One region of the Streptomyces sp. GbtcB6 genome, then DNA from elsewhere that is predicted to be linked to it. Evidence: riboswitches for the same ligand, from Rfam matches in the RefSeq annotation. Region 1 holds a riboswitch; each other region holds the start of a gene.

Region 1 (7,577 bases):
TTCGATCGGCACACAGGCCCGAGGCCGCCCTCGGCCCGGGGCCGCCCGCCTGCGGCAACAGCGCACAGCACCACGCCATTCCGCTCCGGGTCACCGCCGGGCCCGGCGCCGTACGGACGTGTCACGGCCGCGCTGCCGGTCGAGGACGTCGTCGGCCGGGCAGCGGCCGCGGCGGACGTAGCGGTCGGTGTGGGCCGCGACGGCGTCCATGACCCTGGTGCTCGCGCCGAGCCGGGGCAGGGCGTCCAGCGCCGCGGCGAAGCAGGTCACGGCGGCGCGCTTCAGCTGCGGGTCGGCAAGCCCCCTGCGCGCCGCGTCGGTCCACAGCGGATTGTGCGGTGCGGGGGCTCCGGCGGCCCGCTCCACCAGGGGCTCCACCGCCCGGTGCGCGATCGCGGCGGCGCCCGGGTCGTCGAACAGGGCCGTGACCACCGCGAGCGGTACGAGCCACCCGTCGTCGCCGGGCTGGGCGTCGATCATGCGCAGTTCGAGGTGGCCGCGCGGCCTGACGGGCGGAAACAGCGTGCTGATGTGATAGTCGAGGTCCGCGTGGGTGGGCGGGCGCATGGTGTGCGAGCGGGTCCAGTCGCGGAAGCTCACTCCGTCCGGCACCTCCCAGGGGCCGTCCCGTCGTACGCACATCACCGGCGCGTCGAGGACCCGCCGGACCCAGGCGCGGCGCGGGTCGTGGGCCAGGGAGGGTCCGCCGGCCCGTCCCGGATCGAGTTCCGCCCACATCAGTTGCCGCGTGGACAGCCAGCCCGTGGCGCGGCCCTCGGCCATGGGCGAGTTCGCGAACGCCGCGACCAGGACCGCGCCCAGGTGGTGTGCCAGCCACCAGCGGCGCGCGAATCCCATGACGCCGGGTTCCTCCCGTCCGGCGTCGAGGCACACCTGGACGGAGGCCGACGTGCACATCAGGGTGCGCCCCGCCGGACCCGTACGGTCGAGGCAGGCCTCCATGGCGTCGTAGCGCCGCTCCCGCAGGAACCGGCGAGGCGGTTGCCAGGGATCGACGCCCATACCGGCCAGTGCCAGGCCGTGTTCGCCGAGTGCGGTGCGCACGGCAGCCAGATCGGCGGAGACCTCCGAGACGCACTGGGCCAGCGACGGGGCCGGCCGGGAACTCAGCTCCACCTGACCGCCGGGCTCGACGCTCAGCCCGGACGTCAGCGGCAGGGTTCGCAGGTCGGCGTGGGCCGCTTCCAGGTCTTCCCGGCCCACGGAGTCGTGCGGCGCACGTTCCCGGTGCACAAGCCACTCCACTTCGACCCCGACGCTGCGCGGCGGGCCCGTCTTGAAGCAGATTCCCTCGACCAGCGCCTCCGCCTCGTGCTCGGTGACAGCAGGACCATCAACGCCGCACTCCGGTGAAACCGACATCCGCGGGCCTCCTGAGCCGCCTCAGGGCCGTCGGGGATCCGACGTCCGCTACGCGTACCACCGTGCCTGCTGCAAGAGTCCGCCGTCCCGCCCTGTCATGACAAGGGCGCACTTTCCAGACGACTGGGCATGCGGCATCCCGCAACGGGCAATGCGGAAGTCCCCGGGACGCGCTCAGCCGGACGGGCGCCACTCCGCCGACGCGGAAGTCCGGTGCGGTGGTCAGTCGTGGGAGGTTCCTCCGGTGGACGGTTCGCGTGCCGGCGGGTGACCGGGGGACGGCGAGCGGCCGGTCGGCGCCGTCGCAGACGCAGACGCGGACCGGGAGACCGGCGGTCCGGCCGGGGCGGGCGGTGCGGTGCGGGCAGGCGGCGGGGCCGAAGCGGGTGGCACGGCCGGGGCGGGCGCCGAGCGAGTCGTCCGCGCCAGCCACAGCGCCACGCCGAGCGCGGCCAGGACGGCCGTGGCGGCGCCCACGGCCAGCCCCCGGCGCACCCCCGCGTGCTGGGAGACCCAGCCGATGACGGGGGCGCCGACCGGGCTGCCGCCCATCGAGATCACCGTGTAGACCGCCATCACCCGGCCCCGCATGGCGTCGCTCACCTCCGACTGGACGAAGGCGCTCACCGCCGTGTTCAACGTCATCAACGTGAAGCCGGTGGGCAGCAGCAGGGCGAGGAAGGCGGGGTAGGTGGGCATGACCGCCGCCAGTGCCTCGAAGCCGCCGAACAACAGCGCGCCGGCGACGACCGTCCGTACCCGGGGCGAGACACCGCGCGTCGCGGCGATCGTCCCGCAGACGGTGCCGACGGCCAGCGCGGTGTTCATGAGGCCGAGTCCCCGGGAGCCGACGTCGAAGACGCGCCCGGCGAACAGGGTCAGCGTGGTGGGGAAGTTGACCGCGAAGGTGGCGACCAGGCCGAAGATGGTGAACACGCCGACGAGTTCGGGCCGGGCCGCCACATAGCGCAGCCCCTCCGCACCCGCCCCCGTCCACGCCGGTCGGGGGACGGCGCGCGTCGCCCGCGCCCGTGGCCGGATCGACAGCAGACCCGCGAGGACGACGGTGAAGGACACGGCGTTCAGGGCGAAGACCCACCCGGTTCCGATCGCCCCGATCAGCACACCGGCGATCGCCGGACCGACCAGGCGGGCGGCGTTCAGGGACAGGATGTTCAGGCCCGCCGCCTTCGGGATCAGAGCCCGGCCGACCAGTTCGGTGACGAAGGACAGGCGTGCCGGGTTCTCCACCGTGAACACGCAGCCCAACGCGAAGGACAGGACGTACAGCAGCCACAGCGCGGCATGGCCGGAGAACACGATGACCGTCAGGAGCAGTGCCTGCACCGCGTACAGCGTCTGGGTCCACAGGAGAAGGGTCCGGCGGTCGTACCGGTCGGCGACGACCCCGCCCCACAGGCCGAACAGCAGCACGGGGGCGAACTGGAGCCCGGCGACCCAGCCGAGCGCGGTTCCGCTGTGGGTGAGCGTCAGGACGAACCAGTCCAGCGCGACACCCTGCATGGCGCTGCCGATGTTGGACACCAGGCCCGTGCTCCAGTAGATCCGGTAGTCACGGACCCGCAGCGCGGCGAACACCCCTGTCGGAGCAGTGCTGTTGACGGCCATGAATCTCTTTCCGACCGGGCGGTACGGGGGGGGGAGGGAGCCGGGGTACGCGGCGGCGCGTGGGCGCGGCGGTTCGCGGGCCGAGAAGGGGCTGAAGGGAGCTGAAGGGAGCGAGTGGTCAGCGACAGGTCTGGTCGAACTGATCGGCGCGGCGGCCCGCCCAGAACGGGTCGAGCAGCACGGTCCGTGCCTGACCTGCGGTCTCCATGGCCGGATCAAAGCACACGGCACAGGGTGCGTCCACCAGGCGTCCCGGCACGTGAGACGGCCCCGTGTTCTCAAATGGGGCGCCCCGGTGGGGCATTGACGTACGACAAAACCGATCCGTACGATCGCCAACGGCATTGAGTGTCAGCGTCAAGCCCTGGCTCGCTGACCGGCAACCCTCCCGCGCGGTGGGGTGCTCCAGGTGAAAGCCCGGCGGGGTCACCGATGACTCCCGCAAGCGCGTGGCCCCGTGACGGGGCCGGAGACGGGGAGGAGCGGCATGCGGCACAGCGATGACCCTGCGGTCTCCCTCACCGACGCCACGGCGTACTCCAGGCTCTCGCGTCGGCGCCACATCGATCTGAAGCGCTCGACCAGCTGCTTCTGTCGGGTCTGACGAGCCCGCCCGCCGCCGGCTGACCTCCGTCGCCGGCGCCGGCCCTTCGCGCCGTCCTTCCTCTCGGCACCGGTTCGCGATGCCGTCCACCTGCCAACCCCCTGTCTCTGCACAGCGCTTCCCCGGCCGGGGCAGATCCGGCCGGGCCGCACGCCCCTGCGCGGCCGTGCCTCGCGCCCGTAGCCCGGCACCCCGCGCCTTGGTGACACGAGTAGGAGAACTCCCTCCGTGACAGCACTCCCGGATTTCAGACCCTCCCGATGGGCGCCCCTGGCCGCGCTCCTGACCACCAGCGTCCTGCTGACCGCGTGCGGTTCGGGCGACGACGCCTCCGGCGGCGGAAGCGGCCCGGCGAAGTCCGGCGGCACCCTGACCTTCGCGGTGGGCTCCGACGCCGGCTGCGTGGATCCGCAGCAGGTCGGCAGCAACGACACCATCTACTCGGTGCGCCAGATCGTGGACTCCCTGACCGACCAGGACCCCAAGACCGGCAAGATCGTGCCGTGGCTGGCCAAGAGCTGGGACATCAGCGCCGACGCGACGACGTTCACGTTCCACCTGCGGTCCGGGGTCACCTTCAGCGACGGCTCGAAGCTGACCGCGCAGGTGGTCAAGGACAACTTCGACGCGGTGCCGGAGCTCGGCGCCCTGGGCACCCTCGCCGAGGGCTACCTGAGCGGCGTCAAGAGCACCGCCGTGGTCGACCCGCTCACCGTCAAGGTGACCTTCAAGCAGCCCAACGCCCAGTTCCTGCAGGCGACTTCGACCCACTCGCTGGGCATCGAGTCCTCGGCGAGCGTCAAGAAGAGCCCGCAGCAGAAGTGCAGCGACGGAGTGGTCGGGTCCGGGCCGTTCGTGCTCAAGCAGTACGTGCAGAACCAGTCGATCACCCTGGACAAGCGGACCGGGTACGACTGGGGCTCCTCGCTCTGGTCGAAGAAGGGCGAGGCCTACCTGGACAAGCTGGTGTTCAAGGTCGTGCCCGAGGCGGGGGTGCGAGCCGGCAGTCTCCAGTCCGGGCAGGTGGACGCCATCAGCAGCGTCGGCAAGGCCAACGAGGCGGCGCTCAAGGGCGGCCAGGTCACCCTCCAGAGCCGGGCCAACCCCGGCGTGGTGTTCGGCCTGGGGCTCAACAACTCGCGGCCCCTGCTGCAGGACGCGAAGGTGCGGCAGGCGATTCTGGCCGCCGTCGACCGGAAGCAGATCGCCGACACCGTCTTCCCGACCGGCACCCAGCCGGCGACCAGCATCCTGGCGCACACCACACCCGACTACACCGACCTCTCCGCGGACCTCGCCTTCGACGCGGCCAAGGCCAAGTCCCTGCTGGACGCGGCCGGTTGGAAGGCCGGCGGTGACGGCATCCGCGCCAAGGACGGCAAGAAGCTGAGCCTGACCATCACCTGGTTCCCGAACGCGGCCACCAACCAGCCCGCGCTGGAGCTGGTCCAGCAGCAGCTGAAGGCCGTCGGGATCGACGTGGTGCTCAAGCAGCTTCCGGTCACCCAGTTCGCCACCACGCTCCAGTCCGGTGACTTCGACGTGGTGTGGGGGAACACGACCCGCGCCGACCCGGACATCCTGCGCAGCTCCTTCTCCACCCAGCTGGCCAACTTCTACCACCTGCCCGCCAGTTCGCTGGACACAGCGCTGTCGCGGCAGGCCGCGACCACGGACACCGCGAAGCGCAGGCAGCTGGTCACCGAGACGCAGCAGCTGATCGTGCGGAACGCGTACGACGTGCCGGTGGTGGAGCTCCAGACCCAGCTGGGTGTCTCGAACAAGGTGCACGACCTCACGTTCGACTCCGGCAGCCGCGTCCAGCTGCACGACACCTGGATCGGCTAGCGGATGCGCCGCTATGTGATCAAACGGCTGGCGCAGGCCGTCGGCGTGTTGTGGGCGGCGTACACGGTGTCGTTCCTGGTGCTGGATTTCCTGCCCGGTGACCCGGTCTCCGCGATGGCGGGTGCCGGGTTGGACACGGGGCAGGTCGATCCGGCCCAACTCGCCGAGCTGCGGCACGAGTACGGCTTCGACAAGCCGGTGCTGGTGCAGTACGCGGAGTACCTGGGCCGGGCGGTGCGCGGGGACTTCGGCGACGCCGTCTCCACGGGCCGCCCGGTCACCGCCACGCTGGCCGACGCACTGCCGCAGACCCTCCAGCTGACCGGTGCCGCGCTGCTGCTGGCCGTGGTCCTCGGCGGCGGGCTCGCGGTGCTGGCGACGTACACCTCGCGGCGGTGGCTGCGGCAACTGCTGTTGTCGCTGCCCCCGTTGGGGGTGTCGGTCCCGACGTTCTGGGTGGGGCTGCTGCTCGTCGAGGCGTTCTCGTTCAAGCTGCACTGGTTCCCCGCGTTCGGCAACGACGGGCTGCGCGGCCTGGTGCTGCCGGCCCTGACGCTGGCGGTGCCGACCGGCGCGCAGGTCGCCCAGGTGCTGGCGAAGAGCCTGCTCACCGCGCTGGACCAGGCCTATGTGGAGACCGCGCGGGCCAAGGGGGCCGGCCGGTGGCGGGTGCATCTGCGGCATGCGCTGCGCAACGCGTCGCTGCCGGCGCTGACGGTCGTGGGTCTGCTGGTCGGGCAGCTGATCGCCGGTTCGGTGGTCGTGGAGACGGTGTTCTCCCGCGACGGCCTGGGCCGGGTGACCGCGGCGGCGGTCACGGTGCAGGACATCCCGCTGGTCCAGGGGGTGGTGGTGTTCGGGGCGCTGATCTTCGTGGTGACGAACCTGCTCGTCGACCTCGTCTATCCGCTGCTGGACCCGCGGATCGTGGTGGCCTCGGAGAGAAAGGCGGGCTTCGCGTGAGTCAGAGCCTTGTCGACGACCAGGCCGAGGCGGCCCTCGGCCTCGCCCGGCCGGTCGGGAGCGGATCCCCGGCGGATCCCGCCCCGCCCGCCGGGATCCGCCGGGTGCTCCGCTTCCTGCTGCGCCGCCCCGGTCTGCTGCTGTCCGCCGTCGTCATCGTGCTGGTGGTGCTGGCCGCCTTCTGGCCGGACCTGTTCACCTCGCAGGACCCCCTGAAGGGGGTGCCGACCCAGAACTTCCGCGGTCCGAGCGGCAGTCACTGGTTCGGCACGGACGAACTGGGCCGCGACGTCTTCTCCCGCGTGGTCCACGGCGCCCAGCTCTCCCTCAAGGCCACGCTGATCGCGGTCCTCGTCGCGTTCGTGGTCGGCGGTCTGCTCGGCGTGGTCGCCGGGTTCGTGGGCCGCTGGGTGGACGACGTGCTGATGCGCTTCGTCGACGTCCTCCTCTCCATCCCCGCGCTGTTCCTGTCGCTGGCCCTGGTCACCGCGCTCGGGTACGGGACGGTGAAGGTGGCCGTCGCGGTCGGTATCGCCAGCGTCGCCTCCTTCGCCCGGGTGGCCCGGGCCGAGGTGCTGCGGGTGCGGCAGGCGGTGTTCGTCGAGGCGTCCCGCTCCTGCGGGGCCCGCTGGTACTCGGTGCTCGGCCGGCACGTCCTGCCCAACGCCGCAGGGCCGGTGATCGTGCTGGCCACGCTGGACTTCGGCACCTCGATCCTGTCCGTGTCGGCGCTGAGCTTCCTCGGCTACGGCGCGCCGCCGCCCGCCCCGGAGTGGGGGACCTTGATCTCCGACGGCCGCAACTACCTGGCCAACGCCTGGTGGCTGACCGCGCTGCCCGGGCTGGCGATCGCCGCGACCGTACTGGCCACCAACCGCGTCGCGCGGGCACTGGACGGCGAATGGGCGCGGCAGCGATGACCCACGACGCGCATGAGAACGGTGACGCACGCGAGAACCGTGACGCACGCGAGAACGGTGAGAACGGTGAGAACGTGACCACACCACTCCTGGAGATCCGCGGCCTGTCCGTGTCGTACCGCACCCGGGGCGGCACGGTCTCGGCGGTACGGGGCGTGGACCTGGACGTATGGCCCGGACAGGTGACCGCCGTGGTCGGCGAGTCCGGCTCCGGCAAGAGCACCACCGCA
Region 2 (7,577 bases), on a different contig from region 1:
CGCGGACCAGTCGTGCTCCAGGACGTCCGACGCGTCGGCGCCCGCCGCGCGGGGCAGTTGCGGCGCGGCGACCGGTCCGGTCAGCCGGGAGACGCCGGCCACGTCGAAACTCGGCGTCACCAGCGCCCCGGACTGGTCGGCTGAGCGGTGGAAGGACATGGGCGCGGTGTAGAGGACGAGTTCCGCGAACAGCTCGCCGCGGTTGCCGTCCTCGAACGCGTGCTTCGCGTAGGGGACCGGGTAGCGCAGGGGCAGCGCGGACCTGAAGCCGCTCAGCGACCTCACCTGCGGCAGCACCGCGCGCGCCCAGCGCAGCCGGGGGACGAAACGGGGAGCCGCCTCGCTGTCCCCGGCCAGCAGTTCGCCGGTGGTCTCCATGCCCCAGACGGCCTCGGCGAGTTCGAGCGCGGTGTCGCCCGGTGTGGTGCTCGGTGCCATCGCCACCGACTGGCCGCGCAGGGCCGCGGTCACGCGTCCGACGGTCGTGGTCCCGTCCGGCGGGCCCGAGGTGGGGCCGGTGTCCTGCCGGTTGTAGTGGTCGGCGACGGTGGTCACGGCGTCCGGGGACTCGTGTGCCGTCTTCCCCAGGAACAGCAGGGGGATCTGGAACTCGACCAGCCTGCCGTCCCGGTCCACGGCGCTGACGGCGAACCGGAAGGCGTCCTCGGGACGCGCCGGGTCCTTGCCGCTCGCGACCGGGAAGAAGGCGTGCTCGCCGGGCAGGATGCCGTCCAGGTTGACGGGCTCGGCGAGATCCGGGGTCACCTGGGTGAGCAACTGCACGCTGGTGAAGGGGAATAGCAGGTGCAGCCGGTCCCGGGGCGGGTTGCCGGGGCCGAGCACCTCCCGGTCGTAGCCGATGACCGGCTCGCGTACGACGACGTACATCCGCTGGCAGAGATAGGCGCCGTGGTCCGGGCGGCCGGGGTCGAACTTGCGCTCGGTGACCTTGACCAGCTCGGCCCGGTGCCCGAAGGGGCACAGCCGTCCGGCGTACATGACCCGCACATAGTGGTCCCGGCCGAGCGCCGCGCGGTGCCGCCACTGGGTGACGTCCAGCCCGGTGGGCGGTTTCGGCCAGCGCCCGAGCGAGTCCAGGCCGCCGCCGAGCCCGGACAGGGTCAGGCCCCGGACGTCCACCGGCTCGGGCGGGCGGTCGCCGGTGAGCGCGAAGTCCGAGGTGAGGTGGACCAGTTGGTGGCGGTCGCGGGAGTCCAGCGCCATGCGGAACTCGTACTGGCCGGCCGGGGGCAGGCTGATCCGGCCCGGTACGAAGTCGGGGTCCCGGGTCCACACGACCCGCGCCGTCTCCTGCCGCAGCCGGGTGTGCCAGAGGGCGATGCGCTCCTGCGGCTGCGGCGGGCCGAGCGCGGTGGTGTGCGTCCAGCGCGCGTCCTGGGTGGGTGACAGCAGCAGGCGGTACGGCAGTTCGATGCCGGTGCGCGGGTCGGCGGGGTCGGCGAAGGGGTTCTGCGGGCCCGGCGGTGGCGCTGGGGCGGCGTGCGGAGGCTGTGGCGGGCCGGAGTGCGCCGGCCGCAGCGGGGCGGGGTGCGGCGCGCCGACGGGGCCGGCCACCGCGGTCAGCGCGGTCTCCTCGCCGTACCGCGCGGTGAGTTCGGCCAGCGCGCGGACCGCCCGCAGGACGTGCTCGGCGCCCCGGCCCGCCAGTGCCTCGGCGAGCCGCGCGGTGGCGGCGGGCGCGGCCGGTGCCACCGCGGCGTCGACCACGCGCAACGGCAGGGTGCGCATCGCGGTCAGCAGCCCGGTGGCGGAGTAGTCGATCCGGTCCTGTGCGCCGACGGCGAAGACCAGGACGCTGCGGCCGGCGATCCGTGCGAGCACGGGCGGCGTGGGGTGGGGTTCGCCCGCTCCCGGTTCGCCCTCGGCCGGCAGTCCGGGGGCGGCCTCGAAGAACGCCTGCTCGGTGAGGTGCTGCGGGCCGAAGTCGACCACCAGCCGGCCCTCGACCGCCGGATCGGCCCGCTGGAGTGTTCGCCTGCCGAACGGGGAGGCGTCGAGGCGCAACCCCGGGAAGCTGAATCCCAGATCCAGCAGATCGTCCGTACGTAACAGCCTGATGGGTGCTGGAGTGGGATTCGTTGAGGTCACCAGCCGCTCCTGCCCAGGTGAAGAGAGTCCGCCCCGGGCGATGACCGTAGCCTCGGTCCGACATGTAGATCAATGTGCAAATTCACCCGTAGGGGTGATCGTGTGACGATGTGCACCCGGATGAGTGAATGGTGTTCGTGGGTCTTGACGGCGTCAGGTGACGCGATCGGAAGGCAAAGCTTGCGGTGCCCGGTACGGCGCCGCACCCCCCGCCCGGACGTAGCGTGAGCCCGTCACCGTATGCCCGCCCCCGCAGCAGCACCGGGAGTCCCAGATGGCCCGCTCCGAAGCCCGCGTCCCCACCGACCGCCCCGCCCGCTACGCCAAGCAGCTGGCCTCGCATCTCTCCCGCCGCTCACAGACCAGCTGGGACGAAGAGACCGGTACCGGCGGCATCGTCTTCCAGAACGGCACCGGCACCCTCACCGCGGCCGAGGGCGCCCTGCTGCTCACCGTGGAGACGGACCCCGAGAACCTCGAACTCCTGGAGAGTGTGGTCGGCCGGCACCTGGTCCGCTTCGGCACCCGTGACGAACTCGTCGTCGCATGGCACCGCGACAACGGGGAGCCGGGCACCACCCAGAGCAACCCCGGGGACCCGATGCCCCACTGAGCGGGCCGGAACTGCCTAGTCGAACTGGCTCGGCAGCGGTGCCGGGGTCTTGCCGGACAGCACGTCCTTGAGGCGCTGGGCGCCGTTCTGGACGGCCAGGGCGGTGCTGTCGTGGTCGACGCCGGACAGGCCGCCGTTGGTGACCGCCGCCCCGGAGGCGCCGACGCGCAGCGCCGCGACGTCCAGAGTGGTCGTGGCGGGCTGCCCGTTCGAGGTGCCCTGGACGGTGACCGTGAGCGCCGCCAGCGCGTCGGCCACCTTGGGCGGTTCCTTGTACTCGACGACCTGCACGGTCCGTTGGCTGCCGTCCGAACCGGTGGCCGTGAACTGGTTGCACTTCTCCGGGAGGCCCTTCAGCCAGTCGATGGTGGCGTCCATCCCGGCCTGGCCGTAGTCCCCGACCTGGTACAGCAGCCGGGAGTTGTCCGAGGTGAAGCCGCGCAGTCCGGAGGCGCCGGTGGCGCGGCCCAGCAGCGTGTCGGAGTAGAGGCTGTCCAGCAGCCGCTGGCAGTCGGCGGCATCGGCCTTGGCCCTGAGGAAGTCGGCGACGTCGACCTTGCCGACCAGCATCTGGTTGCGCCAGGTGGCGGCGTCGTTGGCCAGCTGCCAGTCGTCCTCGATGTCGGCCGGCGTGATCAGCGCCGCCTGCGCGCCCGCTCCGGTGAGGGCGGGGGTCGCCGACGGGGAGGCGGGGCGCTCGGCGGCGGGGGAGACGGCCGCGGCCTCGGGGGAGCCGCCGTCGCCCGAACAGGCCGCCGCCGTGGCGAACAGGGTCCCCGCCGTCAGGGCCGTGGCGAGAACACGCGCGGGTCGGGACGGACGGTTCATCGCGACTGCCTCCTCGGGAACGCGGTACGTCCCTCCACGCCACCACCGCCCGTGAGGGCCGACCACTCGCACGTGCCATTCGGGTGAGCGTCATGATCCGGCCGCCGCGATCCGTACCCGCCGGCTGCCGCAGCGCGGGCACACCGCGTCCGTGAGCGGCGACGGCACGGCCCGGCCGGCCTCGTCGACGTACTCCAGGGTGCTCTGCAGGTCGGGGTCGGCGATCGGGTCGGTGAAGAACACCGCCTGGAAGGTGGCCTCCCAGCCGTGGCCGCACCACCCGCAGTGGAACGCGAAGGTCTCGGGCACGGCGCCGGGCACGGGCCCGGGACCCGGGGGCTCGGTCATCGGTTCCGGCTCCTGTCGCTAGGCCTCCGTCACCCAGCGCACCGCCCCTCCCGCCAGGCGGCAAGTCGGGGCCGGGTGTCCCAGGCGTGGACGCCCCCTTGACGCCGGGCGGAGGCCGATCGACACTCCAGATGGGAATCCTAGTGAAAAGGTAGGGAAAGATGGGTCGCCTGCGCACGCTCACCGGCAGACACCGCCGCGAGAGCCCCGCGCCCTCGGTCGGCCCCCTGCTCACCTCCCGCCGCCACATCGACCTGCTACGGATGTGCGGCGCCACCGGCCGCAGAGGCTGAGCGCCCGATCCCGGCCGTACGGGCCGAGCGTCCACCCGCCAGGGCTCACCAGGACGCACCCGAAACCACTCAGAACCCACTGAACCCACCGACGAACGCTTCCGCCGCGCGTACGTCCGCGCGCCCGCCCGCCCCCGGGGAGACGCATGTCCATCGCTCCACTCGCCGCCCTGCCCGCCGTCCGTACCGCCCCCGCCTTCCGGGGCCGCATCGGCCGGGACGCGCGCAGCGGCCACTACGCCGTGCCGCGCCGCTACCGGCTCCACCTCTCCACCGCCTGTCCGGACGGCCTGCGCATCGCCGTCGGCCACAGCCTGCTGGCCCTGGACGACTGTTGTCCGGTCACCTTCCTGCCCGCGGTCCCGGACTGTCCCGACGGCAGCCATCCGGCGCTGCGCCCGCTGTACGAGGCCAGCGCTCACCGCTACTCGGGACCGGCGCTCGCGCCGGTGTTCAGCGACGACTGGTCCGGCCGTATCGTCAGCACCCACAGCCGGGACATCCTGCGCGATCTGGACCGGCACTTCGGCGACGGCGTCGTCCGGCTCTACCCGTGCGGTGCCGAGGCCGAGATCGAGGCCGTCGAGCGGCTGTGCGCCGAGGACATCGAGCAGGCCGCACAGCGGGCCGGCCGCGAGGGCGGCGACCCCGAGGCGCTGGCGGTGCTGCTCGCCGCCCTGGACGGGCTGGAGCGCCGGCTGACCGGCGTGGAGTTCCTGATCGGCGGTCAACTCACGGCCGCGGACATCGAGTTGTGGGTGACCCTGGTGCAACTCGACACCGTGCACCGCAACCACCTGGACGCCGCCGCCGTGCACGCCATCGCCGGCCACCCGGTGCTGTGGGCCTACGCCCGGCGGCTGGCCGCCCACCCGGCCTTCGGCGCTCACCTCGACCTCGACGGCATCGCCCGCCGCCACCACGGCCGTTGCCAGGGCCTGGAGGCCGCCGGCGCGGCCGTCCAGATCCTGGACTGGGCGGGTCACGCGGCGGACGCTCCCGGCGTTCCACGCAGGTGAGAGCGGCCCGAACCGTTTCGCCAGTCGGACAGGCGTTGACATTCGTTCGGGCAACTGCGTTACTTACGGACCAGAACGGTCAAGAGCGTCAGCGTCAAGCCCTGGCTTGCTGACCGGCAACCCTCGCATCGCGGTGGGGTGCCCCAGGTGACGACCGGACCGACGACGTTTCGGCAAGCGACGATTCGGTAAGCGCGAGGCCCCCAGGGGGCCGGCACGACAGTGAACAGGTGACGGACATGTACGCAGCTTCCAGGACGGCCCAGAGCCGCGCCGTGGGCTGCGTACGCCCGTACCCGAGCCCGCTCGTCGCCGACCGCGCCGTCGACCTGCTCCGTGTCAACAGCGCCCTGTGTAGCGCGTGTACCGCACCGGGCTGTGCCCGCTGTCGGGTCTGACCAGGCCTTTCTTCCGCCGGCTGCCCGCAGCTCCGCACCCCAGCGTTCCCGTCAGAACACCGGCTGCCCGGTGTGTTGCCGTCCGCCCAGCCCCGTGCCCCGCGCGCCTCCGCGCACCCTGCCGTGCCCGAACACGGCAGGGTGCGCGGCCCCCGCCGCGGGACACGTGGGTGTCCGACTCCGCCGGAGCCCGCCATGAGTGAACCCCCAGGCGCCACGATCGCCGCCTCCGAGGCACCCCCCGCTGCCGACGAACCGTCAAAACCCCTCGCCGCACAGCGCGTTCTGCCGCTGCGCAGGCCGGGACGGTGGATCGCCACCGCCGTCGTCCTGGTCCTGGCCGTCCAGTTCGTGCACGGACTGGTGACCAACCCCTTCTACCAGTGGGACCGCTTCGGCTACTGGTTCCTGCGGCCGACGATTCTCGACGGTCTGGTCATCACCCTCGAAGTCACCGCCTACAGTGCGGTGCTGGGCCTCCTCGGCGGCATCGTGCTCGCCCTGGCCCGGCTCTCGAAGAGCCCGGTGCTGCGCGCGGTCAGCTGGACCTACGTGTGGGCGCTGCGTTCCATCCCGCTCATCGTGGTCCTGCTGTTCCTCTACAACTTCAGCGCCCTGTACAAGACGTTGAGCGTCGGAGTCCCCTTCGGACCCGCCTTCTTCTCCTTCGACGAGTCGAAGCTCGCCACCGACATGGTCGTCGCCGTCATCGGCCTCAGCCTCAACGAGGCCGCCTACGCGGCCGAGGTGGTCCGCGGCGGCATCCTCTCCGTGGACCAGGGCCAGCACGAGGCGGCCGCCGCACTCGGCCTGCCCAAGGGCTACCAGTTCCGGAAGATCGTGTTCCCGCAGGCGCTCAGGTCGATCACCCCGAACTACGTCAACCAGCTGATCGGCCTGATCAAGAGCACCTCGCTGGTCTTCTACGTCTCGCTGCTCGACCTCTTCGGCTCCGCGCAGAGCATGGGCTCCACCTACCCAGGGGACATCGTGCCGCTGCTCCTGGTGGTGACCGTCTGGTACCTGATCCTGACCAGCGTCGTCTCCGTCGTCCAGTTCTACGTGGAGCGGTACTACGCCCGCGGCGCCACCCGCACGCTGCCGCCGACCCCCCTGCAGAAACTGCGCACCGGCCTCACCGACCTGCGCGCCCGCATCCGCCGGGAGGCCGCGGTATGACCATCACCGACACCCTGGAGACGGCCCCCGTCGCCCTGGAGATATCCGGCGTCCACAAGTGGTACGGCGCCCACCGCGTCCTCGACGGCATCGACCTGACCATCCGCCCCGGCGAGGTCACCGTCATCCTCGGCCCGTCCGGCTCCGGCAAGTCCACCCTGCTGCGGGTCATCAACCACCTGGAGAAGCCCGAGATCGGCCATGTCAGCGTCAACGGCGAGCCGATCGGTGTGAAGCGGCAGGGCGAGCGGCTGAAGGAGCTCAGCGAGCGCGCCATCCTGGCCCAGCGCAGCCGGATCGGCTTCGTCTTCCAGAACTTCAACCTCTTCCCGCACCTGACCGTGCTGGACAACGTGGCCGCCGCCCCGGTCGCCACCGGAAAGCTCGGCAAGCCCCAGGCCCAGGCCCTGGCCAAGGAACTCCTGGAGCGGGTCGGCCTCGGCGAGCGCGTCGGCGCCTACCCCCGGCAGCTCTCCGGCGGCCAGCAGCAGCGTGTGGCCATCGCCCGCGCCCTGGCCCTGCGCCCCGGCGTGATCCTCTTCGACGAGCCCACCTCCGCCCTGGACCCCGAACTCGTCGGTGAGGTCCTCGCGGTCATCAAGGACCTGGCGACCAGCGGCACCACCCTCGTCATCGTCACCCACGAGATCGGCTTCGCCCGCGAGATCGCCGACCGGGTCGTCTTCATCGACGGCGGCCGGATCGTCGAGCAGGGCCCGCCCTCCGAGGTCCTCGACAAGCCGCAGCACGAACGGACCAGGGACTTCCTCAGCAAGGTCCTCTGAACCGC
Region 3 (7,577 bases), on a different contig from region 1:
GCCCGCTGGGCCTCCTCGCCGGCCGCCGCCACCAGCTTCACCCAGCCCGTGGGGCGCAGTACATAGGCCGCGGCCGCCACGTCGAGCGGGTCCGCGGCCGGGGGCGGGGAGCCTGAGTCCAGGGCGCCGGCCAGTTCCGGCTGGGCCTCTCTCAGCTTCTCCCCGATCCGCTGCCGGAAGAGGGTGTCCGTCTCCAGCGCGGCCGCCATCGCGTTCCCGGCGAACTTGGCGCGACGATTCGGGGCGAACCGGGCGTACTGTCGCAGCTGTGCGGGCAGTTCGGCGAGGGTCAGCCCGCCGAAGCCGTCCGACACGATCTGGACGACCCGCCGTCGCACACCGTCGGGCAACGGACGGTCAAGCACCTCGGCGGTGCCGTCGCCCGGCCCCCCGCCTGTGGTCTCCACCATCCGTCACACCCCATCACCTGTACGGGGCCGGCTCCCGGTATCAGGAGTCGGCACCCGGCCTGTCCACCAGTTCCACCTGGTCCACCGCGTTGCACCAGCGGCAGCGCACCGACTCGATGGTCTCACTGACCACCTCGCGCTCCTCGACCCTGGGCTCACCGGCCAGGTCGAGGTGCACGTACTCGACCACCTTCGACGAGCGGGTCACGTCGAAGCGCGTGAGGTTGCCGCAGAGGGTGCAGCGCCACCGCGTCGTGGCGGTCGGCAGGGGAACCGTCATCGTGGCTTGTTCGCTTCCTTCTAGTGTCCGTGACGCGCCGTCCCGACGCGTGTGGCTCGTAACCCTACGGCCTGGCGGGTACTCGATGCCGCCCCATCTGCGGCGGCGAGGCGATCTGCACCACTGCATCCCGTTACGCCATGCTCTATGTCCATGATCGGCAACTGGAACACGACGGCCGCCCGGACCCTGCGGAGCCTGAGGGGCACGTCCGCGCCCATGACGTACACCCTGATCGCCGTGTGCTGCCTGATCTTCGTGCTCGGCCCCGCCTCCGGTCTCACCCCGTCCTACGGCACCGGGGAGGCCCTGGCGGCCGCGCAGCGGGCGTATTTCCGGCGCTGGGGGGTGGTTCCCGCCGACGTGTTCGACGGTCCGGCGCGGGAGGCGCTCACCCCGGCCACGGCGCTGTTCGTCCACGGCAGCTGGGTGCACCTGCTCGGCAACATGCTCTTCCTCTTCGTCTTCGGGGCGATGACCGAGGAACGGATGGGCCGCGTGGAGTTCACGCTCTTCTACATCGGCTGCGGCTACCTCGCGCTGCTCGGCTACGCGGCCGCCAACGCCACGTCCCAGCAGTCGCTGGTGGGGGCGTCCGGGGCGATCTCGGGGGTCCTCGGCGCGTTCCTGTACCTGTTCCCCAGCGCCCGCGTGACCAGTCTCCTGCCCTTCCTCTTCTTCCTCCCGCTCCGCTTCCCGGCCTGGGTGGTCCTCCCCTTCTGGGCGGCCCTGCAGTGGCTGGCCCTGAACGAGGCCCCCTCCGGCCCCGGCGTGGCCTACCTCGCCCACCTCGTCGGCTTCGGACTCGGCTTCGGCTACGCGTGGGTGCGATACGGCCGTACGACTAAAGTGAGAACCGCCCGAGCTCCGGCACCCGAGGGAGAGAACCAGCCGTGATCACCGCGATCGTCCTCATCAAGACCAGCGTGGACCGGATCCCCGAGATCGCGGAACGGATCGCCTCGCTGGACAGTGTCAGCGAGGTCTTCTCCGTCACCGGTACGTACGACCTGATCGCCATGGTCCGGGTGAAGCAGCACGAGGACCTGGCCGAGGTCATCCCCGGCTCCATCAGCAAGATCCCCGGCGTGGAGGCCACGGACACCCACGTCGCGTTCCGCACGTACTCCCAGCACGACCTGGAGGCGGCGTTCGCGATCGGCCTGGACAGCTGAAGCGCCCGTAAGGGGCGCGGGGAACTGCGCGACCAGCCACGACGGACCCGCGCGGGGGCCACGGTGCTTCGTGCCCGGCTGCGGGCCGGTGGGGGCCGAGCACACAGTTCCCCGCGCCCCTTACGGGGCGCTGATCACACCGCCGGGACGCAGCGACCCTCTTCTGTGCGGTACGACCACTTCGCGCCGTCGGTCACCAGTTCCCGTACCGCCGTCACGAAACGCTCGACATGCTCGTCCGGCGTCCCCGCGCCGAAGCTCACCCGGATCGCGTTGAGCGACTTCTCGCCCGGTGCCGCCTCCGGCGCCCCGCACTCGCCCTGGGTCTGGGGGTCGGAGCCCAGCAGCGTCCTGACCAGCGGGTGGGCGCAGAAGAGGCCGTCGCGGACGCCGATGCCGTACTCGGCGGAGAGGGCGGCGGCGAAGTGGGAGCTGTTCCAGCCGTCCACCACGAAGCTGATCACGCCGACGCGCGGGGCGTCGTCACCGAAGAGGGAGAGGACCCGGACCTCGGGGACCTCGGCCAGCCCCGCCCGCACCTTCTCGATCAGGTACTGCTCGCGGGCGACCAGAGTGTCGAAGCCGGCCTCGGTGAGCGCCTTGCAGGCGGAGGCGATGGAGTAGGCGCCGATGACGTTCGGGGAGCCCGCCTCGTGCCGCGCCGCGCTCTCGTGCCACTCCACGGCCACTCCCCCGTCCTCGCGCCGGGTGACCTTGCGGCTGGCGCCGCCGCCCGCGAGGTAGGGGTCGGCCGCCCGGAGCCAGTCGGCGCGGCCGGCCAGGACACCGGAGCCGAAGGGGGCGTACAGCTTGTGGCCCGAGAAGGCGACCCAGTCGACGTCCAGGTCCCGGACGGACACGGGGTGGTGCGGGGCCAGCTGGGCGGCGTCCAGGACGATCCGGGCGCCGTGCGCGTGCGCGGCGGCCGCCAGCTCGCGGACCGGCCACAGCTCGCCGGTGACGTTGGAGGCGCCGGTGACGCAGACCAGGGCCGGGCCGTAGGGGTCGCGGTCGGCGAGGGCGCGTTCCAGGGTCTCGACGGCCTGCCGCGGGGTGCGGGGCGCGTTGAGGTAGGTGACCCGGGCGTCCTTCCAGGGAAGCAGGCTCGCGTGGTGCTCGGTCTCGAAGACGAAGACCTGGCAGTCGGCGGGGACGGCGGCGGCGAGCAGGTTCAGGGAGTCGGTGGTGGAGCGGGTGAAGATCAGCTGGTCGTCGGGGCGGCAGTCGAGGAACTCGGCGACGGTCCGGCGGGCGTTCTCGAAGAGGTCCGTGGAGAGCTGGGAGAGGTAGCCGGCGCCGCGGTGGACGCTGCCGTAGTAGGGCGCGTACGCCGCCACGTCGTCCCAGACCCGCTGGAGGGCGGGGGCGCTGGCCGCGTAGTCGAGGGCGGCGTAGGTGACCTCGCCGCCGGTGACCAGCGGGACGATGACATCCCTACCCAGAACGGGCAGCGGGGAACAAAGCGACTGGGCGGAGGCAGCGGTGGAGACAGACATGACGGAACTCCCGTGAGAGGCAAGCCGGAATCACCGTGCGAGCGCGCGGACGACCGCGGCTCCGGCACGGAGAAAAAGGAAAAGGGGATGCGGAGGCGGGGCTCTGCGGCCCTATCGCATTCGCTTGCTCACAGAAGACTCCTCGACGACCAGGACCCCTGGTGTACGAGGGGTCCGCGCTTGCCGTAGACCTCGCTGCCTACGGCCTGGTCTTCACCCGGGGCACCCCGCCACGGACGGAGGGTTGCCGGACAGTCGGCCGGGGCCTCATGACTGTCACTCATGACCTGGCAAGAAACGTAGATGAAGTGATCGCGGACGCGCAACTCCTGTCCGGATGACGGGACACCCGCAGGGGCCCACGCCGGCTGGGCACCGCCGAGAGGGCCGTGTACGGCTGATCGCCGTTGCAGCGGCGGAAGAGTTTCCTCCTTCTCCGCCGCAACGGCGATCAGCCACGACGGCGGCGCCCGGCGGCGCCGAGCCCCGCCTCAGCCCGCCGACCGCGCCGCCTACCTGTTCGTCGCCGCCGCCCAGCGCTCCAGCGCCCGCTTGGCCGAGCCCGAGTCGATCGACTCCGCCGCCTTGTCCATGCCCGCCCGGAGCTGCTCGGCGAGCGTCCCCGTGCCGGGGTCCAGGGCCACCAGGGCCGCCGCCGAATTGAGCAGCACCGCGTCCCGTACCGGCCCTTGCTCGCCGTCCAGCAGCCTGCGGGCGACCTCCGCGTTGTACGACGGGTCACCGCCCCGCAGCGCCTCCACGGGGACCAGGTCGATGCCGACGTCACGGGGGTCGAAGGTCTCCTCCGCGACCTTGCCGTCGCGGACGATCCAGACATGGGACGCGGCGGTCGTCGTCAGCTCGTCGAGGCCGTCGTCGCCGCGGAAGACCAGGGAGGAGTTGCCGCGCTCCGCGAAGACGCCCGCGACCACGGGGGCCATGCGCGGGTCCGCGACGCCGACCGCCTGGGCCCGGACCTTCGCGGGGTTGGTCAGCGGGCCGAGGATGTTGAAGACCGTGCGGATGCCCAACTGGCCGCGTGCGGCGCCCGCGTGACGCAGCGCCGGATGGAACTTGATGGCGAAGCAGAAGGTGATGCCCGCCTCCTCGGCGACCTCGGCGACCCGCTGCGGGGTCAGGTCGAGATTGACGCCCAGCTTCTCCAGGACGTCCGAGGCCCCGGACGCGGAGGAGGCCGCGCGGTTGCCGTGCTTGACGACCTTCGCCCCGGTGCCGGCCACCACCAGCGCCGACATCGTGGAGATGTTCACCGTCTTCGCGCCGTCACCGCCGGTCCCGACGACGTCGACGGTGCGGCCCGGCACCTCGATGACGTTGGCGTGCTCGTACATCGTGCGGACGAGGCCGTTGATCTCCTCGACCGTCTCGCCCTTGGCGCGCAGGGCGACGACGAAGCCCGCGATCTGGGCGTCGGTCGCCTGGCCGCGCATGATCTGGTCCATCGCCCAGGCCGTCGCGTCGGCGCTCTGGTCCTTGCCGTACAGCAGGGCGTTCAGTACCCCGGGCCAGGAACGGCCCGCCGCGATGTCGCCTCCAGCGGGGGTCACAGCGCTCATAAGGCCGCTCCTGATCGTCGTACGCGAAATGAAGGTCTCACCGCCTACCCTATCCAGCTCCGGGCACCGCGAAGGGCCCCCGTCCGGTGTACGGACGAGGGCCCTTCGGCTGTGGCGTGGCGACGCGGTGGATCAGTGGTGGCCGTGGCCGCTCGTGATCTCCTTGTACTCCTCGACGGTCGGCTTCGGGATCTGGTTGTCCTCGCCGTAGTAGGCGTTGCTCAGCTTGGCGCGGAGCTTCTCGGACCCCTTGATCTTGCGTTCGACACCGTTCTCGTCGACCGCCGGGCCGACCTGGGCCGGCTCGTACTGGTGGTGCGCCGTGAGGGTGTGCAGCTGCTCCTGCGAGAGCGGCTCGTGGACCTCGATGAACTCACCGTGCGGCAGCCGCTTGATGATGCCGGTCTCGCGACCGTGCAGCACCTTCTCGCGGTCCCGGCGCTGCAGGCCGAGGCAGATCCGCTTGGTGACGATGAACGCGATCACCGGTCCGGCGAAGAAGAAGATCCGGACGAACCAGGTCACGTCGTTGATCGACAGGTGGAAGTGGGTGGCGATGAGGTCGTTGCCACCACCGATCAGGCCGATCATGTACACGGTCACCCAGGCGACGCCGAACCCGGTACGGGTCGGGGCGTTGCGCGGGCGGTCCAGGATGTGGTGCTCGCTCTTGTCCCCGGTGACCCAGGACTCGATGAACGGGTAGAGCGCGATCGCGCCCAGCACCAGCCCGAACAGGACCAGCGGGATGAAGACGCCCAGGACCAGGGTGTGGCCCCAGAAGTTGATCTCCCAGCCGGGCATGTAACGGATCAGACCCTCGGCGAAGCCCATGTACCAGTCGGGCTGGGCGCCGGTGGACACCTGGTCCGGACGGTAGGGGCCCATGGCCCAGATCGGGTTGATCTGGGTGGTCGCCGCGATGGCCGCGATGACACCGAAGACCAGGAAGAAGAAGCCTCCGGCCTTGGCCATGTAGACCGGCAGCAGCGGCATGCCGACGACGTTCTTCTCGGACTTTCCGGGACCCGCGAACTGCGTGTGCTTGTGGTAGAAGACCAGGATCAGGTGGCCCACCACCAGGCCGAGCATGATGCCCGGCAGCAGCAGGATGTGGATCGAGTAGAACCGGGCGACGAAGTCGTGGCCGGGGAACTGCCCGCCGAAGAGGAAGAACGAGATGTACGTGCCGACGATCGGCATGGACAGGATCGCGCCCTCGGTGAAGCGGACACCGGTGCCGGAGAGCAGGTCGTCCGGGAGCGAGTAACCGGTGAAGCCGGTGAACATGCCCAGGACGAACAGCAGGAAGCCGAACAGCCAGTTGATCTCACGCGGCTTGCGGAACGCGCCGGTGAAGAACACGCGCATCATGTGCACGAACATGCCGGCGAGGAAGATCAGCGCGGCCCAGTGGTGGATCTGCCGGATGAGCAGACCACCGCGCACGTCGAAGGAGATGTGCAGGGTCGAGTTGAACGCCTCGGACATCATCTGTCCCTGGAGCGGGACGTAGCTGCCGTGGTACACCACCTCGTTCATCGACGGGTGGAAGAACAGCGTCAGATACACACCCGTGAGGATGATGATGATGAAGCTGTACAGGCACACTTCGCCCAACATGAACGACCAGTGGTCGGGGAAGATCTTGCGCATGTTGGACTTGGCGAGGGAGTAGATCCCGAGCCGTCCGTCGGCCCAGTCGGCGACACGCTCGCCGGCCGGCGCCGTCCCGCGTTCGCGGGACTCGGTGTTCTCTGTAGTGCTCATCCGCGCTCCCAGAAGGCAGGCCCGACGGGCTCCTCGAAGTCGCCGAGCGCCTGGAGGTAGCCCTCCTCGCTCACGCCGATGCGCAGCTGCGGCAGGGCGTGACCGGCCGGGCCGAAGATCACTCGGGCTCCGTCGGAGAGGTCGAAGGTGGACTGGTGGCACGGGCAGAGCACGTGGTGGGTCTGCTGCTCGTACAGCGAGATCGGGCAGCCCACGTGGGTGCAGATCTTCGAGTAGGCGACGATCCCCTCGTGCGACCACTCCAGCTCGCGCTTGTCCTTGATGTTGTCCGGCTGCAGCCGGATGATCATCAGGGCCGCCTTCGCCATCACGTTCTGGAAGTCCTCCTGGGACTCCTCGACGCCCTCGGGCTTGGCGAAGGTCAGCGAGCCGACGGCGACGTCGGAGGGACGCAGCGGCTCGTTGGTGTTCATGTTGACGAGCAGCTTGCCCTTCGACCACGCCGTGTGGCGCAGCGAGGTGCCGGGCAGCGGGCCGAGGTCGCGCAGCAGCACGACGCCGGAGAGCGGGACCAGGGTCAGCGCGCCGAACATGGTGGTGCGGATCAGCTTGCGCCGGCCGATCGCCGACTCCTTGGCACCCTGCTTGAAGTCGGCCAGGACCTTGGCCTTGACCTCCGGCGGGGCCGAGATGGCGTGCCGCTCGTCGGCGACCTCCACGTCGGACATCAGGGTGCGGGCCCAGTGGACCGCGCCCGCGCCGATGCAGAACAGCGCCGCACCGAGGGTCAGGCCCAGAGCGAAGTTCAGCGCGCTGATGTGACCGATCGGGAAGACGAAGATCGACTTGTCTTTCGGGATCGTCACATAGGAGGCGATGAAGCCGACCGTGGCCAGCATCGACACCGT
Region 4 (7,577 bases), on a different contig from region 1:
GTTGCGGCCCTTGGGGCCGAGGGTGACCTTGACGGCGTCGGCGAGCTGGTTCATACCGCGCTCAAGGCCGCGCCGCGCCTCCTCGTCGAACGCGATGATCTTGGCCATGTGAAGTGGTCCCTCCAGGACTGGGGGTGAGTCTTCGGACCGCGCCCGCGCCCGCGACGGACGGCTCACCGGCCCGTGGGTTCCTTGCCCCACCCGGCCTGCGGGCCTCACCGACCCGGTCCTTCTTTGTCACTCTCACCTTCAGAGTGCTAACGCCAATGATTAGCACTCGGCATGGTCGAGTGCAAGCGCCTCTCGCAGTCCGGCGGGACCTCCGGGCGCGCCGGGGCCGGATCCGCGGGCCCGCCGGGGCCGGACCCCGGGCACGCTGAAGGGCTCGCACCCAGTGGGTGCGAGCCCTTCAGCAGAAGAACAGAAGAACGTCGCTGCAGTCGGCGCGTGCTTCAGCTGGTCGCCAGCCGGACCATGTCCGCCTGCGGCCCCTTCTGGCCCTGCGAGATCTCGAAATCGACCCGCTGACCCTCTTCCAGGGTGCGGTAGCCGTCCATCTGAATCGCGCTGTAGTGGACGAAAACATCCGCACCACCGTCGACCGCGATGAAGCCGTACCCCTTCTCCGCGTTGAACCACTTGACGGTGCCCTGAGCCATGCCTAACTCCCCTATTACTGGCCCTTGCACAGATCCACACTTCGCGGATCCGGGTCAGACCTCACCCCCCATTGGTTGGGGGCGTGCGCCGGAACGCGTCGACCGCGGCTGAATGTATCTGTCCAACTGCCGTCTGCAACAGGTCAATCGGACGAGAATTCTGGACGGGCGGGGTCCGGAATGTAGCGAGAATTCGGCCGAATTCAGGGCAAGTCGGGCTCCAGGAAGGCCACAAAAGCCGCATATAACCCGCACACTTTGGCTACTTCTTGTCGGGCTAGCGGTATCGAATACGGGGCCCCCGACCTGGAGATCGGGACCGCGTTCCCCAACTGTACCGCGCTCAACCACACAGAATTGCCCCCTCCGCTTCTCTCACGGAGGGGGCAATCAGATGAACAGTCGGTGATCGGCGTTACCGAAGGTAATGTTCGGTCATTCGATCAGCCTGTCAAGCAGGTCAGCGGGTCAGCCGCCGGCGACGGCCGGGATGATGGAGACACCGGCCCCGTCCGGGGTGGCGGTCTCCAGACCCTGCTCGAACCGCACGTCGTCGTCATTTACGTACACATTGACGAACCGGCGCAGCTTGCCCTGGTCGTCGAGAACGCGCGCGGCGATCCCGGTGTGGTTCTTCTCCAGGTCGGAGATGACCTCGCCGAGGGTGGTGCCTTCGGCGGCGACTTCGGCCTTACCGCCGGTGTAGGCGCGCAGGATGGTGGGGATGCGAACGGTGACGCTCACGTTTTTACCTCCGGTCTGGGCAAGGCCCTATTTCTCGGGGGACTCAGGCGAGCCCGGCCTCACGGAAAGACTCCAGATTCGGGCGAATGGTCGCGGTGAGCCCGGTACCCGCGACCGCGTCCAGCGTCTTCAGTCCATCACCGGTGTTGAGTACAACAACCGACTTCGCCGGATCGATCAACCCATTCTCAATGAGCTTCTTGGTGACTCCAACCGTCACCCCGCCGGCGGTTTCCGCGAAGATTCCCTCGGTCCGCGCGAGCAGCTTGATCGCGTCGACGACCTGCTCGTCGGTGACGTCCTCCACCGCGCCGCCGGTGCGCCGCGCGATGTCGAGGACGTACGGGCCGTCGGCCGGGTTGCCGATGGCGAGGGACTTGGCGATGGTGTTCGGCTTCTGCGGGCGGACCACGTCGTGGCCCTCCTTGTAGGCCACCGACACCGGCGAGCACCCCTCGGCCTGGGCACCGAAGATCTTGTACGGCTTGTCCTCGACGAGCCCGAGCTTGATCAGCTCCTGCAGACCCTTGTCGATCTTCGTGAGCTGCGAGCCGGAGGCGATCGGGATGACCAGCTGGTCCGGGATCTGCCAGCCGAGCTGCTCGCAGATCTCGTACGCCAGGGTCTTGGAGCCCTCCGCGTAGTACGGCCGCAGGTTGACGTTGACGAAGCCCCAGCCCTCGCCGGCCGAGTCGCCGATCAGCTCGGAGCAGAAACGGTTCACGTCGTCGTAGTTGCCCTCGATGCCGACGAGCTCGCCGCCGTAGATCGCGGCCATGACGACCTTGCCCTGCTCCAGGTCGTGCGGAATGAACACGCAGGAGCGGAAGCCGGCCCGGGCGGCGGCGGCACCGACCGCGCCGGCCAGGTTGCCGGTGGAGGAGCAGGAGAGAGTGGTGTAGCCGAAGGCGCGGGCGGCCTCGACGGCCTGGGCGACGACGCGGTCCTTGAAGGAGTGCGTCGGGTTGCCGGAGTCGTCCTTCACGTACAGGCCGCCGGTCACCCCGAGCTCACGAGCCAGGTTGTCGGCCTTGACGAGCTTGGTCCAGCCGGGGTTGATGTTCGGCTTGGTCGCCACGTCCGCGGGGACGGGCAGCAGCGGCGCGTAGCGCCAGATGTTCGCGGGACCCGCTTCGATCTGCTTGCGGAGCTCCTCGGTGTCGTAGGCCGAGAAGTCGTACGCGATCTCCAGCGGGCCGAAACACTCCTCGCAGGCGAACAGCGGGCCGAGCGGAACGCGGTGACCGCACTCGCGGCAGCTCAGGGCGGCGGCGGGACCAAGGTCTACGGTGGAATCGGTGGCGCTTGCAACAGTCTGCACAGCCATGTGAGGCGAGGCCCTTTCTCCTCATCTTCCTCACGACGCATCTCGCCGTGAGACGGATTTGGCACCTTCCCTAGCCGGGAGCCTCGCGATGATCGACAGTGATCTACGAGTACCGACTGGAGGGTTGCCGGGGCTTCAACGGGCCGTTTCCCTCTGCCCCTCTGGATGAGCGGTATGTGGTTGTCAACGCCGGGTGACCCCAGGACATGCGATGGTCATCGGCGTTGTTCAAGACTGTAACCGAAGGCCAGGACAGTTGAGTGAGTCGTCCGAACCGCGAGATGGATCACACCTCGCCGTGTGACCGTGACAGTGAGGAGCCGCTGACCGTGCTGGAAGAAGTCGAGCGCTGGCTGGCCACCCGCTCCTGGTCCGTAACCGATCGCCCTCTGCACCGGATCATGGCCGCGAAACGGTCCTCCGGGCAGACGGTCAGCGTCGTGCTGCCCGCGCTCAACGAGGAGGAGACCGTCGGCGACATCGTCGCGATCATCCGTCACGACCTCATGCAGCAGGTGCCGCTCGTCGACGAGATCGTGGTCGTCGACTCCGGCTCCACCGACCGCACGGCGGCCGTCGCCGCGGCGGCCGGCGCGCGCGTCGTGCACCGCGACTCGATCCTGCCCCGCATCCCCGCCGTCCCCGGCAAGGGCGAGGTGCTCTGGCGCTCTCTCCTGGTCACCTCCGGGGACATCGTCTGCTTCATCGACGCCGACCTGCGGGACTTCTCCTCCGACTTCGTCACCGGGATCGTCGGCCCGCTGCTGACCGACCCGGACGTGGACCTGGTCAAGGCGATGTACGACCGCCCGCTCGGCGGCGCCGCCGGACAGGGCGGCCGGGTCACCGAGCTGATGGCCCGCCCGCTGCTGAACATGCACTGGCCCCAGCTGGCCGGCTTCGTCCAGCCGCTCGGCGGCGAGTACGCGGCCCGCCGCTCGCTCCTCGAACAGCTCCCCTTCCCGGTCGGCTACGGCGTGGAGCTGGGCATGCTGGTCGACGCCCTGCACCTGGTGGGGCTCAGTGCGCTGGCGCAGGTCGACGTGGGCGTCCGCAAGCACCGCCACCAGGACGGCCAGGCCCTCGGCCGGATGTCCGCCGCGATCTACCGCACGGCCCAGCTGCGGCTGGCCCGCGGCCACCTGATCCGCCCCTCCCTCACCCAGTTCGAACGGGGCGAGGACGGCTTCGAGCCGCGCACCTACTCGGTGGACACGGAGGAACGGCCGCCGATGGCGGAGATCGCGGAGTACGCCGAGCGCAAGGTGGCGTGACTTCGTCGTACGGCCGTATACGGCGGCGCGTCGGGGGTGGCCGTACGTTTGAGCGTTTACGGGCCGGGCTAGGTTGACGCGTATGGCTTCCCCCATGGCTTCCACCGGCGGTGCCGAGGTGCTGGTCGCCTCGAACCGCGGCCCGGTCTCGTACGACCTGCGCGAAGACGGTTCGCTGCACGCCAGGAGGGGCGGCGGCGGGCTGGTCTCGGGGCTGTCGGCCATCGGGCCGGACGCGAACGCGGTGTGGGTGTGCGCGGCGCTGAGCGACGGCGACCGGGAGGCGGTACGGCGGGCCGAGGGCGGCCGGCTGCCGGCCGGGGACACCGGTGGGCAGCAGGTCCGGATGCTCGACATCGACGCGGACGTGTTCGCCGACGCGTACAACGGCATCGCGAACTCGGTCCTCTGGTTCGTCCACCACATGCTCTACCAGACCCCGCTGGAGCCCGTCTTCGACGCGGAGTTCCGGCGGCAGTGGGGGTCGTACCAGGCCTACAACCGGGCGTTCGCGGAGGCACTGGCGCAGGAGGCGGCGGAGGGTGCGGTGGTGGTCATCCAGGACTACCACCTGGCACTGGCCCCGCGGATGCTGCGCCGGCTCCGCCCCGACCTGCGGATCGGCCACTTCTCCCACACCCCCTGGGCACCGCCGGACTACTTCCGCCTCCTCCCCGACGACATCGCGGCGGAGCTGCTGGGCGGGATCCTGGGCGCCGATCACGCGGCGTTCCTGACGCGGCGGTGGGCGGACGCGTTCGTCGACTGCTGTCACACGGTGCTGGGCCCTGGGATCCCGGCCGCCGATCCGGCCTCCGGCGGGACCCGGATCGGGGTGCACGGGCTGGGGGCCGACGCGGACTTCCTGCGGAAGCGGTCGCACGAGCCGGACGTGGACGAGCGGATGCGGGCGCTGCGCGAGGAGATCGGCGGCGAGGGGCGGAAGACGATCGTCCGCGTCGACCGAACGGAGCTGTCGAAGAACATCGTGCGGGGGCTGCTGGCGTACCGGCAGCTGCTCGACGACCACCCCGAGTGGCGGGAACGGGTGGTCCATGTCGCGTTCGCGTACCCGTCACGGCAGGACCTGTCCGTGTACCGCGACTACACGGCGGAAGTGCGGCGAGTGGCGGACGAGATCAACGCCGCTTACGGAACGGCGGTTTGGACGCCGGTGGTGCTGCACGTCAAGGACGACTTCGCACGGTCGCTGGCGGCGTACCGGCTGGCCGACGTGGCGCTGGTGAACCCGATCCGGGACGGCATGAACCTGGTGGCGAAAGAGATCCCCGTGGTGTCGGACGAGGGGTGTGTGCTGGTGCTGTCGCGGGAGGCGGGGGCGTACGAGGAGCTGGGCGAGGACGCGGTCGTCGTGAACCCGTACGACATCGGGGGGACGGCCGATGCGTTGGCGCTGGCGCTGGCTGTGCCGGTGGAGGAGCGGGCGGAGCGCTGCAAGAGGTTGGCCGAGGCGGCTACGGCGTTGCCTCCGGCGCGGTGGTTTCTTGAGCAGCTTGAGGCGTTGGGCGGGTAGATCGGGTAGATCGGGTAGGGGTTCGGCTGCGGGCCGGTGGGGGCTGGTCGCGCAGTTCCCCGCGCCCCTAAAGGGGCGCGCTACGGCTACGGGGCGCTCAGGGCAGCCAGGCTTCTGAGCAGTCGTACTACTCCTTCCGGGCCGTCCGTCACCACGTCTGCTCGGTCTGCGAGCTCTGTTACTTCTGTGCTGCCGCTGCATACCAGGAGGCCGGGGACGCCTTCCGTGCGGAGTTTCTCCACGGCGGCGAAGGCGGGGATGTCGCCCAGGTCGTCGCCTGCGTAGAGGACTGCGCCTGCGGCGATGTGCCTTGCGTACTCGCCGAGTGCGACGCCCTTGTCCATGCCCGGGGGGCGGAGTTCCAGGACCAGGCGGCCCGGTTCGACGATCAGGGCGTGCCGGGTGGCCAGGTCGGTGAGGGGGGCGCGGAGGGATTCGAAGGTGGCCTGGGGGTCGGCGGCGCGGCGGGTGTGGACCGCGATCGCCCGGCCCTTCTCCTCGATCCAGGTGCCTTGCGAGGCTCCGGCGCGGTCGAGGAGGGCGGGGAGTTCGGCGCGGACGGCGGCGATGCCGGGGTGCGGGGGCGGTGCGGTGATCTCGCCGGTCGCCGCGTCCCAGCGTTCGGTGCCGTAGTGGCCGAGGACGACGAGGTGTTCCAGGCCGGGCACGCCGGCGAAGCCGCCGTAGCGGACGGCCACCTCGGCCGGGCGGCCGGTGACGACGGCGACGGCGGCCACCTTCGGGGCGAGGGCGGCCAGGACCGGTACGGCGTCCGGGTGGGCCCGGGCCTGCTCGGGGTCGGCGACGATCGGCGCGAGGGTGCCGTCGAAGTCGAGGCCGACGAGGGCGGAGCGGGGCTGCGCGAGGAGAGCGGCGAGGCCGTCGCGACCGGCCTGGGTGCGCGGCGTCGGGAGGGGTTCCGTGATGTGGGTTCCCATGAGCCGACAGTATCCGAGCAGCGCCCCGATAGGGGCGCGGGGAACTGCGCGCCAAGCCCCCACCGGCCCGCAGATCGAGTCAACGCTCCCCCCGCCGCGCCTCCCGCACCCTCCGCAGCCTGTTCACCGTCACCGGGTCGTGGGCCAGGGCCCGCTCGTCGTCCAGCAGGGCGTTCAGGAGCTGGTAGTAGCGCACCGGAGCCAGGTCCAGTTCCTCGCGTATCGCGCGTTCCTTCGCGCCGGGGCTGGGGAAGCCCCGGCGTTCGAGGGCGAGGATGGCCTGCTCGCGCTCGCCCAGTTCTTGCCGGTCCATGGCAAGAACGGTAGCGCTCAGCCGGTCCCGGTCGTACGGCTGTCGGCCGTCGCCGCCTCGGCCTGGATCCGGGTGAGGACGCTGGTCGGGTTGCCGCTCGGGCTCACCGCCGTACCGATCTGCTTCTTGATGTCGGCGCTGATGGCGGCCCAGGAGGTCTTGCCCGCGGGGTAGAGCTCCGATGTGGGCAGCTGCTCCAGGAAGGGGCGCAGCTGCTTGTCCTGGGCCTGCGTGGAGTCGGTCATCGTCTGGGAGGCGGACGTGGTGACGGGCAGCAGGCCGTACTCGCGGGAGAAGGCGAGGACGTTCTTCTCGCTGTAGACGTAGTCGAGGAAGTCGCCCACCTGGTCGGCGTGGCCGTTCTGCTTGAACGCCGCCATCCAGTCGGCGACACCCATGGACGCGGTGGTGGTGCTCTGGCCGGCGCGGGCGGGCATCGGGACCGTGCCGAACTTCACGCCCTTCTTCTCGGCCTGCTCGATGAGCGTGGGGTGGCCGTTGACCATGCCGACCTGGCCGTCGGCGAAGGCGGCGAACGCGGTCGCGCGGTTCAGCTTGCCGGGGGCCACCGGGCCGGTCAGGCCCTTGCCGACGAGCTCGTCCTTGAGCCAGGTGAGGGTGTCGACGTTCTGCGAGGAGTCGATCGTGTACGTGCCGGTGTCGTCGGTGTAGCCGCTGCCGCCGCTGAGCAGCCACTGCATGGTCTCCGCCTGCGCCTCCTCGGGGCCGAGCGGCAGCGCGTACGGGTACTTCACGCCGTCCGCCTTGAGCGCCTTCGCGTCGGCCGC

The links. A riboswitch is a leader RNA that binds a small molecule or an ion and turns the genes downstream of it on or off. The one in region 1 is predicted to bind S-adenosylmethionine.
Region 2: another riboswitch for S-adenosylmethionine. It lies ahead of KVT45_RS36210 (amino acid ABC transporter permease); the one in region 1 lies ahead of KVT45_RS58555 (putative leader peptide).
Region 3: another riboswitch for S-adenosylmethionine. It lies ahead of KVT45_RS02085 (aminotransferase class V-fold PLP-dependent enzyme); the one in region 1 lies ahead of KVT45_RS58555 (putative leader peptide).
Region 4: another riboswitch for S-adenosylmethionine. It lies ahead of thrC (threonine synthase); the one in region 1 lies ahead of KVT45_RS58555 (putative leader peptide).

Annotation. Positions count from the first base shown of each region.
Region 1 covers NZ_JAGXJL010000071.1:22,935-30,511, reverse strand. The annotation lists gene egtA (ergothioneine biosynthesis glutamate--cysteine ligase EgtA) at 91-1,383, opposite strand; gene KVT45_RS49425 (MFS transporter) at 1,606-3,012, opposite strand; SAM riboswitch class IV at 3,353-3,466, shown strand; gene KVT45_RS58555 (putative leader peptide) at 3,500-3,616, shown strand; gene KVT45_RS49420 (ABC transporter substrate-binding protein) at 3,845-5,464, shown strand; gene KVT45_RS49415 (ABC transporter permease) at 5,468-6,427, shown strand; gene KVT45_RS49410 (ABC transporter permease) at 6,424-7,347, shown strand; gene KVT45_RS49405 (ABC transporter ATP-binding protein) at 7,344-7,577, shown strand, end outside.
Region 2 covers NZ_JAGXJL010000028.1:57,409-64,985, reverse strand. The annotation lists gene KVT45_RS36235 (hypothetical protein) at 1-2,109, opposite strand, end outside; gene KVT45_RS36230 (DUF2218 domain-containing protein) at 2,384-2,722, shown strand; gene KVT45_RS36225 (hypothetical protein) at 2,738-3,550, opposite strand; gene KVT45_RS36220 (hypothetical protein) at 3,641-3,898, opposite strand; gene KVT45_RS57815 (hypothetical protein) at 4,060-4,191, shown strand; gene KVT45_RS36215 (glutathione S-transferase C-terminal domain-containing protein) at 4,338-5,210, shown strand; SAM riboswitch class IV at 5,288-5,411, shown strand; gene KVT45_RS36210 (amino acid ABC transporter permease) at 5,804-6,787, shown strand; gene KVT45_RS36205 (amino acid ABC transporter ATP-binding protein) at 6,784-7,572, shown strand.
Region 3 covers NZ_JAGXJL010000001.1:451,959-459,535, forward strand. The annotation lists gene KVT45_RS02065 (NYN domain-containing protein) at 1-410, opposite strand, end outside; gene KVT45_RS02070 (hypothetical protein) at 451-690, opposite strand; gene KVT45_RS02075 (rhomboid family intramembrane serine protease) at 844-1,587, shown strand; gene KVT45_RS02080 (Lrp/AsnC family transcriptional regulator) at 1,584-1,865, shown strand; gene KVT45_RS02085 (aminotransferase class V-fold PLP-dependent enzyme) at 2,000-3,361, opposite strand; SAM riboswitch class IV at 3,533-3,649, opposite strand; gene trpD (anthranilate phosphoribosyltransferase) at 3,874-4,938, opposite strand; gene KVT45_RS02095 (ubiquinol-cytochrome c reductase cytochrome b subunit) at 5,071-6,708, opposite strand; gene KVT45_RS02100 (ubiquinol-cytochrome c reductase iron-sulfur subunit) at 6,705-7,577, opposite strand, start outside.
Region 4 covers NZ_JAGXJL010000005.1:192,064-199,640, reverse strand. The annotation lists gene groL (chaperonin GroEL) at 1-108, opposite strand, end outside; gene KVT45_RS11295 (cold-shock protein) at 453-659, opposite strand; gene KVT45_RS11290 (MoaD/ThiS family protein) at 1,128-1,403, opposite strand; gene thrC (threonine synthase) at 1,447-2,730, opposite strand; SAM riboswitch class I at 2,749-2,902, opposite strand; gene KVT45_RS11280 (glucosyl-3-phosphoglycerate synthase) at 3,060-4,004, shown strand; gene KVT45_RS11275 (trehalose-6-phosphate synthase) at 4,099-5,538, shown strand; gene otsB (trehalose-phosphatase) at 5,625-6,476, opposite strand; gene KVT45_RS11265 (DUF3263 domain-containing protein) at 6,556-6,789, opposite strand; gene KVT45_RS11260 (extracellular solute-binding protein) at 6,807-7,577, opposite strand, start outside.